2 regions of the Shewanella sp. 10N.286.51.B8 genome follow, and region 2 is predicted to be linked to the other one. Evidence: predicted binding sites of a transcription regulator. Region 2 holds the regulator's gene; the other holds the start of a gene.

Region 1 (5,472 bases), on a different contig from region 2:
TAAAGTGAGCCAATTATCTGATGAGTTAATGACATCCTATGGCACCGGTTTTCGCTTCAATATAAAAGACAATATTAATCTGCGTTTTGATGTCGGTGTGGGTGAAAATGAAACTAACTTCTATCTTAATGTGAATGAAGTTTTTTAATTTACTGTTTGACGTATCAATAACAGGCGAGCATGAATAACACAATTTCTGAATTGCATATAAGCACCACAAGATGGCGAACTTTGGCTAACTCATTGGCCATGTCATTGGCGCTGTCATCTAAGTCAGTGGCTATGTCATTGGTGATGCTCGCCATACTGTATGCGGCAGCTGCTAGTGATGCATTGGCCAATGAAGCCATCGTCAAAGATGCCCTTGCTAGTGAATCTCTTGCTAATGAAACAGACCAGCAATGCAGCCGTAATGCTCATTACAGCATTTATCTTAATGGGATACACACTGGCGAAATGACCAGAACTGAGCATTGGCAAGGCAAATCAGCGGTAGTAACGTCAAACAGTGAAGCCAGTATTTTAGGCATTGGCACCCAATATCAGCAGCGGGCAGAACTGTCTTGGTCTGATGCAACTAATGAATGGTTAACGGATGAGTTTCATCAACAAGTGTCAGGATTTCGCTCACGGGATATGCAAGTCACTTTTGATGACGCAGGGCGACAGTCGCGGGTCGATATTGATGGCGATGTGGATACCTATGTGTCAAAAGAACTCCCTTTGCGTGATGTGGATACCTTGGCGATTCAAATTCGGGAGCATTTATTACAAGGTCGGCAGCAATTCGCCTTAGTAAGGCAAGCCTCTGATGGCATCGAGCCCTACCAGTTTTATGTGCAGCAAAAGCAAACGGTTACACTTGCACCTTGGGGGGAGTTAACCTTGATCCCCGTGGAGCAAACTGGCGATGAAGATGTCACCTACTATTTTGCGGCAGATATGGATTATCAACTGATTAAAGCGCGCTATCACGGCATTATCCTCAAAGGGTTAATTGAACTCGACAGCTACTCTTCATCGTGCGAACCAAGCTCTGTTAAATAACGCCAATTTACAGCATTAAAATCGTTATTTTTGACTATTTTTATGGCAAAAAATAATTTGTGATGGCTGTTATCGGCCTCACAAAACGATTCTCGCAAACTCAGATAATTCATCTCAAGCATTAGCCAATGCTAAGTAAACCCAGACTCTATTCATCGTTAACTCTTGCTGTTATGCCTAGTGCATTTTTTAAGGGCTTATCGGGTTTAAGTTACTTGTGTATCAGTTCTGTTAGTCTATTTGTATCAATTTGTAGGTGGTTGTGAGTTTTGTTGCGAAGCCATTCCATATTACGCCTAAGTCGATATACTACAAAAGTGCTATTTAGCTAACGAAAAATGGATTGTTTGTAGATGAGAAGATTTATCCCATGGCTGTGCAGTATGCTTTTTTTAGCAAGCTTGAGTGCTGTTGCCAATGATGCTTTCCTCAAATTAGAACAATCAATTAAAGGGCTTTCTGCTGCAGAATCGATTGCGTTATTAGACCAATTTGATCTTACAGGCAGCAACTTTGATGCTGAATCTCAAGCAAAGTATTATTTTGTTTATGGCCAGCAGTACGAAAAAACTCGCCAGTTGGAATTAGCTATAGCCAGTTATGATAAGGGTATCGCGCTGGTTAGCTCTTTGGCGGTGACTGATATCTTAATTGATAGCTACTTAGAGCGCTCCTTTGCTAAATATCTCCAAACTAACGATCCTGCGGTTTACTGTGAAGATAGAACACTCGCGCTCCATTATGCTCGTCAGCATAACAACTCAGAATTACTCGCTAAGACATTAACTCAAAATGCTTTTTGTTATACAGAGCCTACTACGGTTCAACAGGGCATTGATTTATTAAGCGAAGCGCTGACAGTCGTTGATAAAAGTAGTGCGCTAAACTTAAACCGTAAAGCTTTGATTTATAATGCGACAGGTAATCTTTATCGGCGTGTGGGATTACATCAACAAGGGTATGAAAACTTTGAAAAAGCCTACCTGACTTGGCAGCGTATTAATGACAAAGAAGACATGTTCAATATGCAACACAATATGCTTAGCGAGGCATTAAAGCTAGGGGATTGGGATAAAGCTCAGAAAAGCCTGACGGTGCAGTTCACTTTGGCCAATGAAGCTAAAGATTACAAAGATTTATTATTTTTCGCGCATCTAAATAGCGGCCGCGTGGCGCTAAGAATGAATGATTTTCCCCTTGCTATTGAGCATTTAGAAAAAGCGGTTGCATTACACCACACTTCCAAAGAAAGTTATTTTAAAACCAGCAATTACTTATATCTGGCGTTAGCTTATTTAAGAATTGGTGATGCAGTAAAAGCGGCTGAAATGGCGCGCGCATTCAAACAAGATAAACACTTTAGTCAAAACCAGCAAAGCATGATTTTACAGGCCGATGCCATAATTGCGATGGATGAGGCTAAGCCCATTGAGGCCGTTAATACGCTGCTTGATGTCATTGATTTAGAAAGGGAGGCGCACCAAAGCGTCATTAGCAACCAAGTTATCATTTCTGCGCTTGGTCATAATGACCAATTGGTCAATTTTGAAAATCAATTACTGGCGAATAGGCTTGCTATTAATGAATTAAACTTGGTAGCAGTTGAAGATAAAGAGCGTATTTATCAGCTTAATCTGATGCTACTTTTTGTTTCTGCTGTGGTGTTATTAACCTTGATTATTTTCCTATTGCTCTCGCGGCGATCGTTAAAATTTCGTGCAGAAATTGACTTTCTTACCGGGCTTTATAATCGTGGCCAAACCTTTACCCAAGGTCAGAGCCTCGTTGAAAAAGCGGCAAAAAAACAGCAACCTTTGGCAGTGATCCTGTTTGATATTGATAACTTCAAAACCATTAATGACACTTATGGGCATCATGTGGGCGATCTTGCGCTAAAATCGCTGTCAAAAAGAGCAAAAGCCTTATTAAAAAACAGTGACTTGATAGGTAGGATCGGCGGTGAAGAGTTTTTGATAGTGTTACCCAATACTAATATGGATCAAGCCTTTGCGATATCAGAGCGTTTGCGTCACGGCATAGCATCTCGAGCGTTTCACTTTGACGATATTAGTCTTGATTTAACGGTGAGCATGGGAGTGGTAAATAATATTGATAGCACTAAGTCATTATTTGATTTAGCAAAAATAGCAGATGAAGCACTGTACCGAGCTAAATATGCAGGTAAAAATAAAGTGCACCTTGCTGCTGAGTGCGCATAACCCTTACCAAAAACAGCTTGGCTAATGCAGTCCTATTAGCAAGTGTAATTAGCTAACCTTTAACGCTCTCTTTGCACCGTAATGGTGCAAAGTTTGTTTCAAAATCCTGCATTTATGATCCATTTCTGTGTTTTTTTTAATGTGTTCTTTCCCTTCGGATAAATTATTTAATCAATAAATTCAGTGTCTAATGTTTGGTTTCTAACCATTTTAGTGCAAAGCGCCAAAAGCTGGCATGTAACCTGAAACATTTTTAGGCAGTTGAATAATTGTTTAGGTAATGGAAGGGAATAAATATGACCACAAGACCGCTAATATTTACAGACATGGACGGTACTTTACTTGATCACTTTGATTACAGTTTCTCCAGCGCAATAGCGGTAATTGAAGGATTAAATGAAAAGCAAATTCCTATTATCCCTAATACCAGTAAAACGTTTGCCGAAATGGAAAAGTTTCAGCAAACCATTGGTTTTAACTCACCGTTTATTTCAGAAAATGGCGCAGTGATCTACATTCCCATTGGTTACTTTGACACTCAGCCTCAAGACACCTTTACCCAAGGGTATTATTGGGTAAAAGAATTTTGTGAGCCAAGAAGCCATTGGTTAACCTTACTGGAAACCGAGGCCAAAGCATTTACAGAAGATTACCTTGGTTTTTCATCTCTGACAGCCGAAGAGCTTTGTGAGCTAACGGATTTAACCCCAGAAAAAGCCACACTGGCCTTGGTAAGGCATTACTCTGAGCCGTTATTGTGGACCGGTGATGACACTCGAAAGCAAGCCTTTATGGCCCATATGAATAGCCTAGGCGTGAATATGCTCCAAGGCGGGCGTTTCTTACATGTTGGCGGCCATACAGATAAAGGCCGCGCCATGGACTGGTTAGCCCAGCAATATGCCAATGCTTATCAAACCAGCGTGCAAACCATTGCCCTCGGTGACAGTGGTAACGACAGCGCCATGCTAGAGGCGGCTGATATTGCCATTCAAATTAAATCTCCCACTCATACTTTTCCAAAAATCGATACCACATCAACACCGATTCAAAGTAGCCAATACGGCCCTAAAGGCTGGGCAGAATGCCTAGAAGCTTTGTTTTTAAACCCAAATTCTTCAACATCATTGAAGCTTGAGGAGGCATAACATGGCTGATTTTTACCAAAATGGCATAGTGACTACCCTACATAATCTGACCCAGCGTACCCATGAAGAGATGGAGCAGGACTTACTTAAATTTGCTAAAACGCGGCCGTTAGGGCTGATTTTACCTTCGCTGTATTCAGAGCTAGAGGGTGAAGCCTTACCTGCAATTATTAGTAAATTAAAAGACGTGCCTTACTTAAATGAAATTGTGATTGGGCTTGATAGGGCCGATAAAGAGCAATATAAACAGGCGCTGGGTTTTTTTAATCAGCTGCCACAACACCATAGAGTACTTTGGAATGACGGCCCCAGACTGCAAGCCCTTGATGCTAAATTAAGTGAGTTGGGCCTTGCGCCGAAAGAGCTCGGTAAAGGCCGTAACGTTTGGTACTGCATGGGTTATATTTTGGCGTCCGGCAAAACGGAATCAGTGGCACTGCATGATTGCGATATTGTCACCTATGAAAAATCCCTGCTGGCAAGATTGTTATATCCGGTGGCCAATCCACAGTTTAATTACGAGTTCAGTAAAGGTTTTTATGCCCGCATGTCCAACGGCAAAATTAATGGCCGCGTGTCTCGACTATTGGTCACGCCATTGATTAAAGCCTTACAAAGAGTGGTGGGTCATAATGATTATTTAGAATATATGGACAGCTTTCGTTATCCATTAGCCGGTGAGTTTTCATTTAGACGTGATGTGTTAAACGATTTACGTATTCCCAGTGATTGGGGCTTAGAGATTGGGGTGCTGAGTGAGATGCATCGTAACTATGCTCATAACCGTATTTGTCAGGTGGACATTGCGGATAATTACGATCACAAACATCAGGATTTATCCCTAGATAATGCGGAAGCGGGCTTATCAAAAATGTCGATTGATATCACCAAGGCGTTTTATCGTAAATTGGCTACCCAAGGGGAAACCTTTAGTACCGAAGCCTTTAGAACCCTAAAAGCGACCTATTATCGTATCGCCCTCGATTATGTGGAAACTTACCATAATGATGCGCTTATGAATGGGCTCACCACCGATATCCATACTGAAGAAAAAGCCG
Region 2 (5,472 bases):
GCCAAAAAAATTAAGCTGCTTATTTGCGATGTCGATGGGGTATTTTCCGATGGCCGTATTTATTTAAGTAATGCAGGGGAAGAGTTAAAAGCATTTCATACCCGTGATGGTTATGGCATTCGCTCTATTTTAACCAGTAATATTCATGTTGCTGTGATAACCGGGCGTAAATCTGCCATTGTGGAAAATAGAATGACCGCTTTAGGTGTCACTCATATTTATCAGGGTGTTGATGATAAACTAGTGCCTTACCAAAGCCTGTTAGATACCTATGGCGTTAGCCCAGATGAAGTCGCCTATATTGGTGATGACATGGTTGACTTACCTGTGATGAAACAGGTTGGCCTTGCAGTTTGTGTGGCTGATGGCCATCCTTATGTTAAACAACATTGCCATATGACCACCACCATTAACGGCGGAAATGGCGCATTACGTGAACTCACCGATTTGCTATTACTTAGCCAAGATAAGTTTGAAAATGCCCACGGAATGAGTATATGAGCCGAGTGACCTTCGCTATTATCGGATTTTTTGGCGCAGCCTTAGTCCTTTATTGGCAAGTACAAGTTAAACGTAGTCAGATGGAGGCAAGTAAATTGCCTGCCCCTGCTCGCCCTGATTTTATCGCCAATGACTTACGCACCACTGAATTTAATGAGCAAGGTTTAGTGCAAAGCCGAGTCTCAGCGAAATACATGGAGCACTTTCAGCAAAGTAATGAAACCATGTTTACTGAGCCTGTCTACCTTATTTATCCTGAAAATGGTGAAGCCGAATGGCAATTAAGCGCAGATTTAGGCAAGCTGAATAATGAAACAGGCAAAGTAGTTTTAGAAAATAATGTTATTATTGATGCAATAAACATCGACGAGCCATTACAATCTTTGACAACCACCATGTTGGCACTCGATATGAACACCATGATTTTGACCTCAGATAGACAAATTTTTGTTACTGGGTCAGATTTTAATATACAAGGTTTAGGCCTGTATGCTGATTTAAATGCTCAAGAACTTGAACTTTTAAGTCAAGTAGAAGGAACGTATGAAGCAAAGTAAACTTTTGATTGCCTCACTACTCAGTGTAGTCAGTATTGCCAGCGCCTATGCAAAAGAAGGCGATTTACAGCAAGAGCTTAAAGTCGCAGCTGTGAGCCAAAAAGCTGACATAAAAAACAATCAGGTCATCTTCTATGGCCCAGTTAATGTGACTCAAGGGTCGATTAACATTAATGCCGACGAATTACGCGCATTTGGCACCGAAAGCGGCACCCAAAAAACCATGGTTGCCACAGGTAACCCTGCGACATTTTCCCAAGAGTTAGATGATGGCCGTATTGGTACTGCCAGTGCCGATGAAATTAAATATGAGCTTGCCACTAGCATTTTAACCTTAACGGGTAATGCTAAATTGGACCAAGCGGGTAGCCAGGTTACTGGTAACCTAATTAGCTACAACATTGAAAAGCAGCAGTTAATTGCTGAAAGCACCGGTACTGGTGAAGATCGGGTTATCACTATTTTTCAACCAGAAAGTCACCCAGACTTGATTGATTCTGAAAAGAAAAAAGATGAGCAACCACATTTACCAGACAGCGCTAAACCCGGTGATGACACGCCACCAGCTATAATTGAAAACAACAATTTATCTGCTGTAGAGGCTGTGAACTCAACTGAAACACCCGAAGTAACTGAATCACTTAACGCTGAGGCGCAGGCGACATTGTCAGCCCCAGCAGCTGAGCAAAATGACTAATGACCCAAATTACGTTAACCGCTGAAAATCTCGCTAAGAGTTATAAAAGTCGCCAGGTAGTAAAAGATGTCAGCCTGACGGTAAAAACCGGCCAAATTGTTGGCTTACTTGGCCCTAATGGTGCGGGTAAAACCACCACCTTTTATATGGTCGTAGGCCTAGTCAAAAGTGATAAGGGCCGCATTCTGATCGATGAAGATGATTTAACCGCAGATCCAATGCATTTGCGCGCCCGAAAAGGCATTGGCTACTTACCTCAAGAAGCCAGTATTTTTCGTAAGCTCACAGTACACGATAATATAATGGCAGTGCTTCAAACTCGCAAAAGCTTATCAAATGAGCAGCGCATTGAAGAACTGGAACATTTATTAGAAGAATTTAACATAACTCATATCCGTGATAGCCAAGGTATGGCGTTATCGGGAGGCGAGCGTCGCCGAGTTGAAATTGCACGCGCATTAGCGGCAAATCCTAAGTTTATTTTATTAGATGAACCTTTTGCAGGGGTAGATCCTATCTCAGTAATCGACATCAAGAAAATTATTCAACAACTTAAAAGCCGTGGTTTAGGGGTGCTAATTACCGACCATAATGTCCGTGAAACACTTGATGTGTGTGAGCGAGCATATATTGTGAGTCACGGAAACTTGATTGCTGAAGGAACACCTGCTGAGATCTTAGTCAATCAGCAAGTTAGGTCGGTATACTTAGGTGAACAATTCAAGCTATAGTTAGCACTATTCAGTTTTTAGTATGGCATTCGCGGCCAACAACAAACCTTAATCTAGTCTATTTTTCTAGGATCATAAACTAGCGCCCACACTGTTCGTCGCGATGATGTAATTCAATTAGGGACAAGCGGTACATGAAAGCCTCACTCCAACTCAAAATGGGTCAACACTTAACCATGACCCCACAGTTGCAACAAGCGATTCGCTTATTGCAACTTTCCTCATTGGAGCTACAGCAAGAAATTCAACAAGCACTTGATTCAAACCCGCTATTAGAGCTTGAAGACGAATTCACTAAAGCCAAAGAGCCCGTAAAAGAAAACGCCCTGCAAACTGACACCGATTTTAGTGATAATAGCCAAGTCACCATAGAAAAAGACACCTCAACGGTTGATACCACTGAATCGCTCACTAAAGATTCTATGCCTGAAGAACTCCCTATGGATACCACATGGGATGAGGTGTATACCGCCTCGCCTACTTCTGGCTCTGGCGCAGTATCGAGCGGTAATGATATGCCGTTTCAAGGCGAAACCAGTGAAGGCTTGTATGAGCATCTTGAATGGCAAAAAAACCTCACTCCCTTTTCTGAAAATGACTTAGTGATTGCAACCGCCATTATTGATGCCATTGATGAGCGCGGTTACCTCACCCAGAGCGTTGAAGACATTTTGCAATCCTTAGGCACTGACGATATCGAACTCGATGAAGTTGAAGCTGTACTTAAACGGGTACAACACTTCGATCCCGTCGGCATTGCAGCGCGAGATTTAAGTGAGTGTCTATTAATTCAATTAGGCCAATACCCTAATGAAATTCCTTGCATAGATAATGTTAAGTTACTGATTAAAGATCATCTTGATTTAATCGCCGGTCGTGACTTTAGGTTACTGATGCGTAAAACCAAGCTTAAAGAAGATGATTTACGTGAAGCCATTGAATTTATTCAAACGCTCAATCCACGTCCAGGCTTGCAAATTACCCCCATTAAAGATGAGTACGTCATTCCTGATGTTACTGTACTTAAAAAGAATGGTCGCTGGGTGGTCGAGCTAAATCCCGATAACATGCCTAAAATTGGCGTTAACCAGCAATATGCAGCTATGGCCAAAGGCGGTTCAAGCCAAGCTGACAGCCAATTTATTCGTGGTCATTTACAAGAAGCTAAATGGTTTATCAAAAGCATCGATAGCCGTAATGAAACCTTACTAAAAGTGGCTAACTGTATCGTACAATTTCAGCAAGGTTTCTTTGAGTTCGGTGAAGAAGCCATGAAGCCGATGGTGCTCAATGATATTGCTGAAGCGGTTGAAATGCACGAGTCGACCATTTCACGGGTCACGACCCAAAAATACATGCATACCCCCCGTGGACTTTTTGAACTAAAATATTTTTTCTCAAGCCATGTAAGTACCGATGATGGTGGAGAATGCTCTTCTACAGCAATTCGCGCATTTATTAAAAAGCTCGTAGCTGCAGAAAACCCGAAAAAGCCTCTTAGTGATAGTAAAATGGCGACACTATTGGCTGAACAAGGGATTAACGTTGCTCGACGTACGATAGCCAAATATCGAGAGGCAATGCTCATCCCTCCCTCAAACCAACGCAAAAGCTTATAACTTTTGTTATTGGAGGATGACCTATGCAAATTAACCTGACTGGAAACCATATTGAAATAACTCAATCTTTACGGGAATACGTGCAAACAAAATTTTCAAAGCTTGAACGACACTTCGAACAGATCAATAATGTTCACGTTGTGCTCGATGTTCAAAAGCTACAACAGATTGCCGAAGCCAAACTGCACCTAAAAGGCGGTGAAGTGTTTGCTGTATCGCGTAACGCTGATATGTATGTGGCAATAGACGCCCTGATAGATAAGCTAGACCGTCAGGTAATTAAACATAAAGAGAAACTCACTAAGCATTAACGATGGAACTTCGTACCATCCTGCAGCCGGCGTGCACTACCTGTGCCACTCCGGGCAGTAAGAAAAAGGTACTGGAATTAATCAGCAATTTAATGGCTGCCCAGTACCCAACCCTTTCTTCACAGGCTATTTTTGAAAGTCTAATAGCGCGTGAAAAAATGGGCAGTACAGGTATAGGAAATGGCATAGCAATTCCACATGGGCGCTTAGATAATATCGAAGAACCCATTGCTATTTTAATCAAATGCGAAGAGCCAATCGCCTTTGATGCCATAGACAAGCAACCTGTAGATATTTTATTTGCGCTTCTTGTACCTGCAGATCAGTGCCAGCAACACCTAAGCACATTATCTAGCATGGCAGAGAAACTCAGTGATAAATTGATACTTAAACGACTTCGAAAGAGTCATGACGCTACAGAACTTTATCAGGTTATTACTGCATGAAACTTGTCATCGTATCGGGACGTTCAGGTTCAGGAAAATCAGTCGCACTGAGAGTGCTTGAAGATTTAGGTTATTACTGTGTTGATAACCTGCCACTGCCACTGATTGGCAGCCTGCTTGAACAGCTTAAAGATAGTAACGAGCTTGTCGCCATTAGCGTCGATGTGCGTAATATCGAAGAGCAAGGCAAAGTACTCAAAGAGCAAATTGCTTTACTGTCTGACGATACCAGCATTACCAGTTTCTTTTTAAACGCCAACGATAAAGTGTTACTGAAGCGTTTTAGTGAGACCCGCCGATTACACCCACTGTCTAAGAATCAAATTTCGTTACAAGAAGCCATTAAGCTTGAGGGGCGGTTACTCGAACCCATAGCCAAAATGGTTGATCACTATATCGACACCTCGCAAACTAATATCTACGAATTGAGCGATCATGTTCGGCAAATCTTGCTAGGCAGTGTTGATAAAGAATTAGTGGTACATTTTGAGTCATTTGGCTTTAAGCATGGCATGCCGGCTGAAGCAGACTTTATGTTTGATGTGCGCTTTTTACCGAATCCGCACTGGGAGCTTGAGTTAAGGCCCTACACAGGCCTAGATGCGCCCGT

The links. Region 2 encodes sigma-54, which starts transcription at its own class of promoters, with help from an activator protein. Its sites were predicted from a motif close to GTTGGCACGNNNNTNGNNT; they were not measured.
Region 1: a site for sigma-54 is predicted at 3,496-3,514, ahead of AB4160_RS13975 (HAD-IIB family hydrolase). Genes of this name have one in related genera too.

Annotation. Positions count from the first base shown of each region.
Region 1 is NZ_JBFRKG010000035.1:82,824-88,295, reverse strand. It holds gene AB4160_RS13990 (BamA/TamA family outer membrane protein) at 1-148, shown strand, start outside; gene AB4160_RS13985 (hypothetical protein) at 181-1,047, shown strand; gene AB4160_RS13980 (diguanylate cyclase) at 1,431-3,266, shown strand; gene AB4160_RS13975 (HAD-IIB family hydrolase) at 3,563-4,414, shown strand; gene AB4160_RS13970 (glycosyl transferase) at 4,416-5,472, shown strand, end outside.
Region 2 is NZ_JBFRKG010000008.1:36,757-42,228, forward strand. It holds gene kdsC (3-deoxy-manno-octulosonate-8-phosphatase KdsC) at 1-501, shown strand, start outside; gene lptC (LPS export ABC transporter periplasmic protein LptC) at 498-1,058, shown strand; gene lptA (lipopolysaccharide transport periplasmic protein LptA) at 1,045-1,755, shown strand; gene lptB (LPS export ABC transporter ATP-binding protein) at 1,755-2,486, shown strand; gene AB4160_RS04185 (RNA polymerase factor sigma-54) at 2,621-4,105, shown strand; gene hpf (ribosome hibernation promoting factor) at 4,129-4,416, shown strand; gene ptsN (PTS IIA-like nitrogen regulatory protein PtsN) at 4,419-4,862, shown strand; gene rapZ (RNase adapter RapZ) at 4,859-5,472, shown strand, end outside.